DNA from 4 places in the Acerihabitans sp. TG2 genome. Region 2 is predicted to be linked to each of the others. Evidence: predicted binding sites of a transcription regulator. Region 2 holds the regulator's gene; each other region holds the start of a gene.
What was found. Region 2 encodes CRP, which controls carbon source genes, mostly activating them, when cyclic AMP is high. Its sites were predicted from a motif close to ATGTGANNNNNNTCACAT; they were not measured.
Positions count from the first base shown of each region.

Region 1: a site for CRP is predicted at 1,498-1,515, ahead of deoC (deoxyribose-phosphate aldolase). Genes of this name have one in related genera too.
Region 3: a site for CRP is predicted at 925-942, ahead of azuC (stress response protein AzuC). Genes of this name have one in related genera too.
Region 4: a site for CRP is predicted at 1,320-1,337, ahead of psiE (phosphate-starvation-inducible protein PsiE). Genes of this name have one in related genera too.

Region 1 is NZ_JAYGJO010000022.1:76,706-78,914, reverse strand. It holds gene deoR (DNA-binding transcriptional repressor DeoR) at 1-634, opposite strand, end outside; gene deoC (deoxyribose-phosphate aldolase) at 680-1,357, opposite strand; gene rbsK (ribokinase) at 1,549-2,209, shown strand, end outside.
Region 2 is NZ_JAYGJO010000009.1:14,555-16,763, forward strand. It holds gene SJI19_RS10035 (OsmC family protein) at 1-396, opposite strand, end outside; gene crp (cAMP-activated global transcriptional regulator CRP) at 709-1,341, shown strand; gene argD (bifunctional acetylornithine/succinyldiaminopimelate transaminase) at 1,464-2,209, opposite strand, start outside.
Region 3 is NZ_JAYGJO010000008.1:50,438-52,646, forward strand. It holds gene SJI19_RS09380 (alginate lyase family protein) at 1-633, shown strand, start outside; gene azuC (stress response protein AzuC) at 757-840, opposite strand; gene SJI19_RS09385 (acyl-CoA thioesterase) at 1,030-1,431, opposite strand; gene SJI19_RS09390 (SDR family NAD(P)-dependent oxidoreductase) at 1,746-2,209, opposite strand, start outside.
Region 4 is NZ_JAYGJO010000024.1:66,162-68,370, reverse strand. It holds gene SJI19_RS18710 (S8 family peptidase) at 1-29, shown strand, start outside; gene SJI19_RS18705 (CPBP family intramembrane glutamic endopeptidase) at 141-956, opposite strand; gene psiE (phosphate-starvation-inducible protein PsiE) at 1,401-1,799, shown strand; gene SJI19_RS18695 (catalase) at 1,897-2,209, opposite strand, start outside.

The DNA.
Region 1 (2,209 bases), on a different contig from region 2:
TGTGATCGGCCACCAGAATCGCCTGTTGCGACATGGACAAAGCCCGATGTTTCATGGTGAGTTCATCAAAGTTAAAACAGGTCGCACCGTAACCAATATCAACACCGGCCGCGGAGATAAAGGCTTTGTCCGGACAGATATTATCCAGGATTGAGTACTGGGTCAGTGGGGTAAAAATACAGTTGGCGGGATGAAATTCGCCGCCGCAGAGTATCACCTTACAGTTCGGCAGATCCTGTAACGCCAGGAAAGTGTTAAGGGAATAACACACGGCGGTAAATGGCAGATCCTCGTCTATGGCATCAATAATTAATGGCGTGGTGGTACCGCAGTCGAAAAAGACCGTATCATCCGGATCGATTAACTGCGCCGCCAGACGACCGGCGATGTTTTTCTCTTGAACATGTTTAGCCTTTTGATCCGAAACAAAATAATGAGTGACTTTGCTGTTTTTCGGGTCGTTGACCACATAACCACCCAGCAGTACCACCAAGCCGGGTTCGGCGCTCAGATCGCGCCTGATGGTCATTTCCGAGACGCCCAGCAGGACGGCGGCATCTTTCAGATGAAGCTTATCTTCCCGCTTCAATGCGGTAATGAGCTTATTAATCCTTTCTTCGCGCCGCGTTTCCATAAGACATCCTGCGTCATGAGATCCGGTATCCACCGGATCCTGTCATTAATAATCGCTGGTCGCCGCCGTTCCCGACACAATGGCTACGCCGGAGCTGGTGCCGATGCGGGTCGCGCCGGCCAGGATCATGGTTTTGGCGGTTTGACGATCGCGTACAGCGCCGGAGGCTTTCACTCCGATCTGCTCACCTACCGTCTGACGCATTAATTTGACGTCATCTTCCCGTGCTCCGCCGGTGCTAAAGCCGGTGGACGTTTTCACAAAAGCGACCTTTAACTCGCGACAAATCTGGCAAACTTCGACAATTTGTTGTGGAGTTAACAAACAAGTTTCCAATATTACCTTCAATGGAATAGCGGCGCAAACCTCATGGACTGCTCTGATATCGGCGGCTACCGCATCCATTTTTCCACTTTTCAGCCAGCCAACGTTAATTACCATATCAATTTCCTGCGCCCCTGCGGTGATAGCGGCCTGTGCCTCGAAGACCTTGGCACAAGTGAGGGCTGCGCCCAGCGGAAAACCGATCACCGAACAGACTTTCACTGCCGAGCCGCGAAGTGATTGCGCAGCGAAGGGAACGTAACCGGAATTCACACATACAGAATAGAAACTAAACCGTTTGGCTTCGTCACAGAGCGTGGCGATTTGCGCCTCGGTGGCATCCATGGCCAGCAGGGTATGGTCGATATACCGGGCAAAATCAATTTCTGGTTGAGTCATTTTACAGTCCTTGGTGGGGATGGTCATTTAATAATGTTAAAATACTAACATTAAAACACCGCTTTCAATAGGCATAATTTCGGCATTTTATCAATTCGAGCTGTGATTGGTGTCACGTTAATAACATTTATGAGTTGTTAGTGTGACTAAAATAACATTGAATACAGTGAAATAATTGAGGGCTAATAATTATGGATATTGCAGTTATCGGTTCCAACATGGTGGACTTAATTACCTATATCACTGAAATGCCAAAAATTGGCGAAACCCTGGAAGCACCAGATTTCGAGATTGGCTGCGGCGGTAAAGGGGCCAATCAGGCGGTGGCGGCCGCCAAGCTGGGGGCGGGTGTGATGATGATCGGCAAAGTCGGTGAAGATATGTTCGCCGATAATACCGTCAATAATCTGCAACGCTACGGCATAAACACCCGCTTTGTTGAAACGGTGCCCGGGGTATCCAGCGGCGTAGCGCCAATATTTGTTGATCGGGATTCCTTTAACCGAATTTTAATCATCAAGGGCGCCAACAACCATCTACTCCCGGCAGATATTGATCGTGCAGAGCAACAGCTTAAACAATGCCGGCTGATTATCCTGCAGTTGGAAATCCCCCTGGCTAGCGTGTATCACGCCATTGATCTTGGACGAAAATACCATATTCCCATCATTCTCAATCCCGCACCGGCCAGCCGGGAACTGGATATTAACTATGCCTGCCAGTGCGATTTTTTTATGCCAAATGAAACTGAGCTGGAAATCCTCACCGGCATGCCGGTAGACAGCGAGGAAAATATCCTGCGCGCCGGGCGGACATTATTGGCCAAGGGATTGAAAAACTTAATTATCACCA
Region 2 (2,209 bases):
GCGCACTTCAAAACTATGGGTCATTCGCACCGACTGGCCCAGCATCAGCGACACAGAACAGTATTTTTCCGCTGAAAGCGCTACCGCCCTTTCGACTGATTTGTCGCTAAGATCGCTGCCGGTTACGATGAAATGTAGATTGATATAGGTAAATATACGCGGCGCCTCGTCACGACGTTCAGACGTCAGTTTCACTTCACAGTCACGTACATCCTGCCGCCCTTTTTGTAAAATCGATACCACATCTATCGCACTGCACCCACCAACCGACATTAATACCATTTCCATAGGACTCGGCGCCTTTTCTCCGGCATTGCCATCCATTAAAACCTGATGGCCCGAGGCGGACTCACCCATAAATGACAATCCCTCGACCCACTTTACCCGTGCTTGCATGAGATGACTCCAGATGAAAAGCGTTACACCAGACTACATATTTGTCTGAAAAGTGGCAATGTTAGCGAACATACATCATGCTGATGCAAGACAACAGAAGACACTGCATCAAACCTATGTTAAAAACAAGGTTGGATCGGCTCATTGATAATGAAAGGGCAAGAGTCCGATCAGAACATCACTAAAACCAGACCCTAATATGTTCCCTTACGTCGCTCCGTTTACTGCGGAGTAAGAGAAATAGCACAGCGTCGTAATAGGGAATACGCTGTCCTTCATCAGGACAGCGATGACAAAAGAGGATAACAACGAATGGTTCTTGGCAAACCGCAAACAGACCCTACTCTCGAATGGTTCCTGTCACATTGCCATATTCATAAGTATCCATCGAAGAGTACGCTTATACATCAGGGCGAAAAAGCAGAAACGCTTTATTACATCGTTAAAGGTGCCGTCGCGGTGCTGATTAAGGATGAAGAAGGCAAAGAGATGATCCTCTCCTATCTTAACCAGGGGGATTTCATTGGTGAACTAGGCTTATTCGAGGAAGGTCAAGAACGTAGTGCCTGGGTACGGGCGAAAACCGCCTGTGAAGTGGCCGAGATTTCATATAAGAAATTTCGCCAGTTGATCCAGGTGAATCCGGATATATTGATGCGTTTGTCCGCACAAATGGCCAATCGTTTACAAGTCACCTCCGAAAAAGTGGGTAACTTGGCATTTTTGGACGTTACCGGGCGAATTGCCCAAACCCTGTTGAATCTGGCGAAGCAACCCGATGCCATGACCCATCCCGACGGTATGCAAATCAAGATTACCCGTCAGGAAATAGGCCAGATCGTCGGCTGCTCGCGTGAAACGGTAGGACGTATTCTGAAAATGTTGGAAGATCAAAACCTCATCTCCGCGCACGGGAAAACTATTGTCGTTTACGGTACGCGCTGATAGTGTCATAAAACGGGCGTGGTGCCTTGCGCCACGCTTTTTTTTCGTGAGCTCGTCGTTAGCGAATACGTTGTCGCGCCGGTTAAAAGAACGCCGGGAATAACGAACACCCGGCGCACCGCTTAGTCATCAGCGCCGACAACCTTGGCCACGGCTTTTTCAAAGCGCGCCATGCCCAGTTCAATATCGTCGAACCCCACCACCAGCGATGGCGCAAAACGCATCACGTCCGGACCGGCGACCAGCAGCATCACACCTTCAGCCGCACTGGCATGCAGGAATTCGCGCGCGCGCCCATGGTACTGGGGCTGTAACGCGGCGCCCAATAGCAAGCCCATACCACGGACGTCCTCAAACAGATGGTATTTTTGGTTTATCTTCTCCAGGGCGCTGATAAAGCGGTCGTGTCGTTCATTGATGCCCGCCAGCACTGCCGGCGTATTAATCACATCCAAGGCGGCTTCCGCCACCGCACAGGCCAGTGGGTTACCCCCGTAGGTGGTGCCATGGGTACCTACCGTCATCACCGAAGCAATATCTTCGGTGGTCAGCATGGCGCTGATGGGAAACCCGCCACCCAAGGCTTTTGCCGTGGTCAGGATATCGGGCAACACGCCGTAGTGCATATAGGTAAATAACTTGCCGGTGCGCCCCATGCCACACTGTACTTCATCCATGACCAACAGCGCCTGGTATTCATCGCACAGATCACGCAATCCCTGCAGGAACTCTGGTGTGGCAGGCATAATGCCCCCTTCACCCTGAATAGGTTCGACGACAATCGCGCAAGTATGATCATCCATCACGGCTTTTACCGCAGCCAAATCGTTGAACGGTACGTGGACGATATCCGCCGGTTTTGGCCCAA
Region 3 (2,209 bases), on a different contig from region 2:
AGTAACCTCGCCAAAAAAGAAGGCCGTACCAAGAATAATCACGGGAACTGGTACCTCACGCAGGTTGCAGGCATTGCGTGGTATCTCGGCGATAACGCGGTGATCCGCCATATGGCGACGCTGATGGAAAAAAAACTGGATGTACAGCTCCAACCTGACGGTACTCAGCCTGCGGAGCTGGCGCGCACCCGCTCATTTCACTACAGCTATTTCAATTTGCAGGCGATTAGCATGATGGCGGTGCTGGCACAAAAAAACGGCATCGATCTCTGGCATTACCAGACACCACAGGGCGGCAGCGTGCTGAAGTCGCTGAGTTTCATGGCGAATTTTACTGACGATAATGTGCCGTGGCCGTACAAAACCCTCGATCAGATCCGCGTGCGTCCGGTGCCGTTGCTGTCATGGGCAGATAATGCCACCGGTGAAAAACGCTACCAACAGCAGATCCGCAGGGCTACGTTCACACTGCCGCCCACGGTGAAGACGACCTCGGGTGATTATCACGAAGATGCTACGCACGGTGCGGTGTTGGAAGCCGAACGGGAAACCTGGTTACTGACATTGCCCTCCTTTGCGACTGGATATGTTGCTCCACAACCTAGCGCACGCAAGCATTCTCTGCCGGATTGAGGGGAAAAAAACAGCCTTCATGGCTGCCGTATTTGCTGATGTCTACGGATTATGGCTTGATGATAATCGGCCGATTCAGACAAAAAAAAAGCTGCCAAGCGGCAGCTTTCTCACTATCCGATCTTAATACATGGCACCTGGCGGCACGTCTTTAACAGTATTAACATAAGATAGCAGAATTTTTTTCAGAAATTTACGGAATTTCATACGCTTCCCCTCATCAGGTTACCCTGTGTACTATTGACTCTTGATGTATCAATAGTATGACCTTCATCACAAAAATGCAATGATATGTGATGTGGATCACATAATAAAGAGCATGTTTTTACCAGGAGGGCAAAAGCGCTACGGCTTTGATGGGCCGGGAACGGAATTTAACGTTGCATATTGTCAACATTAAAACAGCGGTATGGCTTTGTCCTTATCATCCACCGCAACGAAATTAAAGCTGCCATGTACGACTTCTTCCCGACCTTCGGCGTACATATTTTCCAAAAAAATAGACACATCCACGGTGATACTGGTTGTGCCAACCCGGGCCACGGTTCCCACCAGTTCAATGATGGTGCCGGAAGGGATAGGGCGGGTAAAACTGATTTTTTCCGTCGATACTGTGACCAGCCGCTTGTGGCAAAATCGGGTAGCGGTAATAAATGAAACTTCATCCATCCAAGCCAAGGCGGTGCCGCCGAATAGCGTAGAGTGATGATTAATCGTGGTGGGAAAGACAACTTTGGCGACGGTGGTGATGGCACGCGTTTTTTTTAGCTCTATTTCTGCCTGTAATGCATTTTGCATAGCAATACCTTTACATTCCATTAACAAAAATTCTGAGCTGATTATGCCTTATCCACTGCGTGACTCACAGTGGAATCAACAAATTTTTGTCCCCGCAACGAATATCATTTCGGCGCCCTCTTTGCTTGCCGTTGAACAGGGATCATTTTTCCCCAGCATGAGGCCAGCGCGCTTAATGTCGCCAAGAACGTCATTTTTGCGTGGTTAAAGGAAGGCATTGTGATAAAAAAGGGTGAATGACTCTGTGTTTGCTGCAGAAAAACGCCAATATCCGCCTGCCGGTCAAGTGCAGGCGGTTGATAACCAAAATCGGGTCAAACTATGCTATTTACTACACCACCGTCCACTCGTAGCGCGGCGCCGGTAGTCGCCGATGCCTGTCTCGAACAGGTATAAACTACCAGATTAGCCACTTCTTCGGGTGTAGCCAAACGTTGAAGAATTGAGGTGCTGCGCTGCTGACGAACAAAATCCGTACCCGCTTGTTCGATACTGACTCCCGCGTGTTGGGCGGAATCCTTCAGCATCGCCCTGACGCCGTCGGAAAGCGTCGGACCGGGCAAGACGGAGTTGACCGTCACCTGACTGCCGGCAGCCAGCCTGGCCAAACCACCGGCCACGGCGAGCTGTGCCGTTTTTGTCATGCCGTAGTGAATCATATCTGGCGGGATATTGAGTGCTGACTCGGAGGAAATAAAAACGATACGGCCCCAATCGCGGTCAAGCATACCTTGCAAATAAAAGCGCGACAGCCGTATGCCAGACATGACATTGGTTT
Region 4 (2,209 bases), on a different contig from region 2:
CGCCACTAAGCGATGACGCAATGCTGTAGTGCTAGGGTGGATGCGAGGACAGGGAAAAGATAGCCATACGTCGGTTAAGGTATCATAGGGGCCACCGCGGAGAAGTTGTATCTTGCGCGGTTGGCCCCGAAAGAAGGCTATTAACGCTGATAAAATGGATAGGTAAAAAATAATAAATGGATTATGTTCAGGGAAAAATGGAATAGGGTGGACACCCACAGTCTGCCGCTCCACATCCAGCTCAGCCCGTAGAGTATTCCGGCCAGACCGGCAAAGATCACCATAAGCATGCCGCCGGAACAATGTACCAGACCAAAGGTGACTGCGGTGATAAATAATGCAGTATAGTCCCCCAACCACATCGCTAAGCGCTGCTGTAGATAACCACGGAATAAGGCTTCTTCCGCCAGGGAAACAAAAAAAAGATTGGCCAAGATGAATGTCCACAACCACGGCGGATTATGGAGCTCGATTGTCAAACCCTTTAATCCCACCGCCAGGAAGAGTAGTCCTGGCAGACTGAGCATCAACAGCATCCATTGCCATAGTGGATGTTTTGCCGTGCGCTGACGATAAAACAGGGTGGGAAAGGCCGAAAACAGCAAAAAGGGAATTAATGCTTTATCGACATTGAAATACAGGGTGAATGGCGCGCTATGTGTGCCGGCGATGACGGCATCTAACGCTTTTACGTTGTGAAAACCCGGGATATGATGGGTGAATAGGGCGATTGCCGCCAAGAGTAATATTGCTTCTCTCACCAGATGTCCTAGGCTATCGTGAGCGATTCTGCTGGTTGTTTGTGCAAACAATAATAACAAAACGAGAAATGCCACTGCACTGAGGTCAATGACCTGGTTAATATAGGCTAAACACAACGTCAATAAGAGCACCCATACTGAAATATCACGTTTAATCGGCAGTAAAACCAGCGAAATGGCAAAAAAAATCCACATGACTCCCCCGTCCCTGAAAGCTGCTATTTAGCGATAATGCATCATCTGTGAAACCCTTTCTATCATATTGATCCATTATTATAAAATAAAAAATAGCACACATATTTAATATAATATAAATGCCAATGTTTATCTGTGGAATGATTTCTATGTTAAATTAATTAATTTTATAAAAAATAGCTAAGCATTAAAATGACTCGATCCAGGATTGTGAATTGTGGATTATAGATTATAGATTATAGATTATAGATTATAGATTATAGATTCGAGATTCGGGATTCGGGATTCGGGATTCGAGGTTGTAGGTTGTAGGAATATCGGCTCTAGGCATGCCGCACTTGTGGGGCAACATGCCGTTATGAAATGTGATCTGAATCACATAAAAATATGTTATGCTTATGTATCAAAATGATCCGTTTGGATGGTCAACCCCGAGGCACCCTTATGATTACCAGTCTGCGTGTGGCGAGTACGCTGCAGATGATATTAAACATTGGCCTAATCTGCCTGGCCCTGATACTGATTGTCTTTTTAGGTAAAGAAACCCAGCATCTCGCCTGGGCGATGCTCAATACCGATGAACAAAAGTCCTCGTTTTTGCTGATTGAAGGCATTGTTAACTACTTTCTTTACTTTGAATTTATCGCGCTGATCGTGAAATACTTCCAGTCAGGTTATCATTTCCCGTTGCGCTACTTTATTTATATCGGCATTACCGCGATTATTCGTCTGATTATCGTTGATCATAAAAACCCACAGGATACCCTCTACTATTCGGCCGCGATCCTGTTGTTGGTCATCACTCTGTGGCTGGCAAACAGTCATCGCCTCAAGCGTGAGTAATACATCACGCTCCAGACTCGATCATATCGACAGTCTGGAACGCGATTGAACGCAATGTTGTTTTAATGATGGGTCATTTATGTCGCCGCAGGCGTCACTAGCTCGACTCACCACTGGCATCCGACAGTGCAATGCCTAATCCGTCTGCTACCCCCCGGCCATAATCCACATCGGCTTTCAGAAAATGCCCCACCTGGCGGATTTGTACGTCGCGACTCACGCTATCCATGGACCGGGTAATATTCATCAACAGTTGGCTTTTTTGCTGCGGGCTCATTAAGCGGAACAAATCACCGGCCTGGCTGTAGTCGTCTTCATCCAGACGATGATCATAACGATCGGCCGCGCCGCTGAAGTTAAGCGCGGGTTCGGCGTAAGACGGGGTTTGTTTGGGCGTGTTGGCGATACTG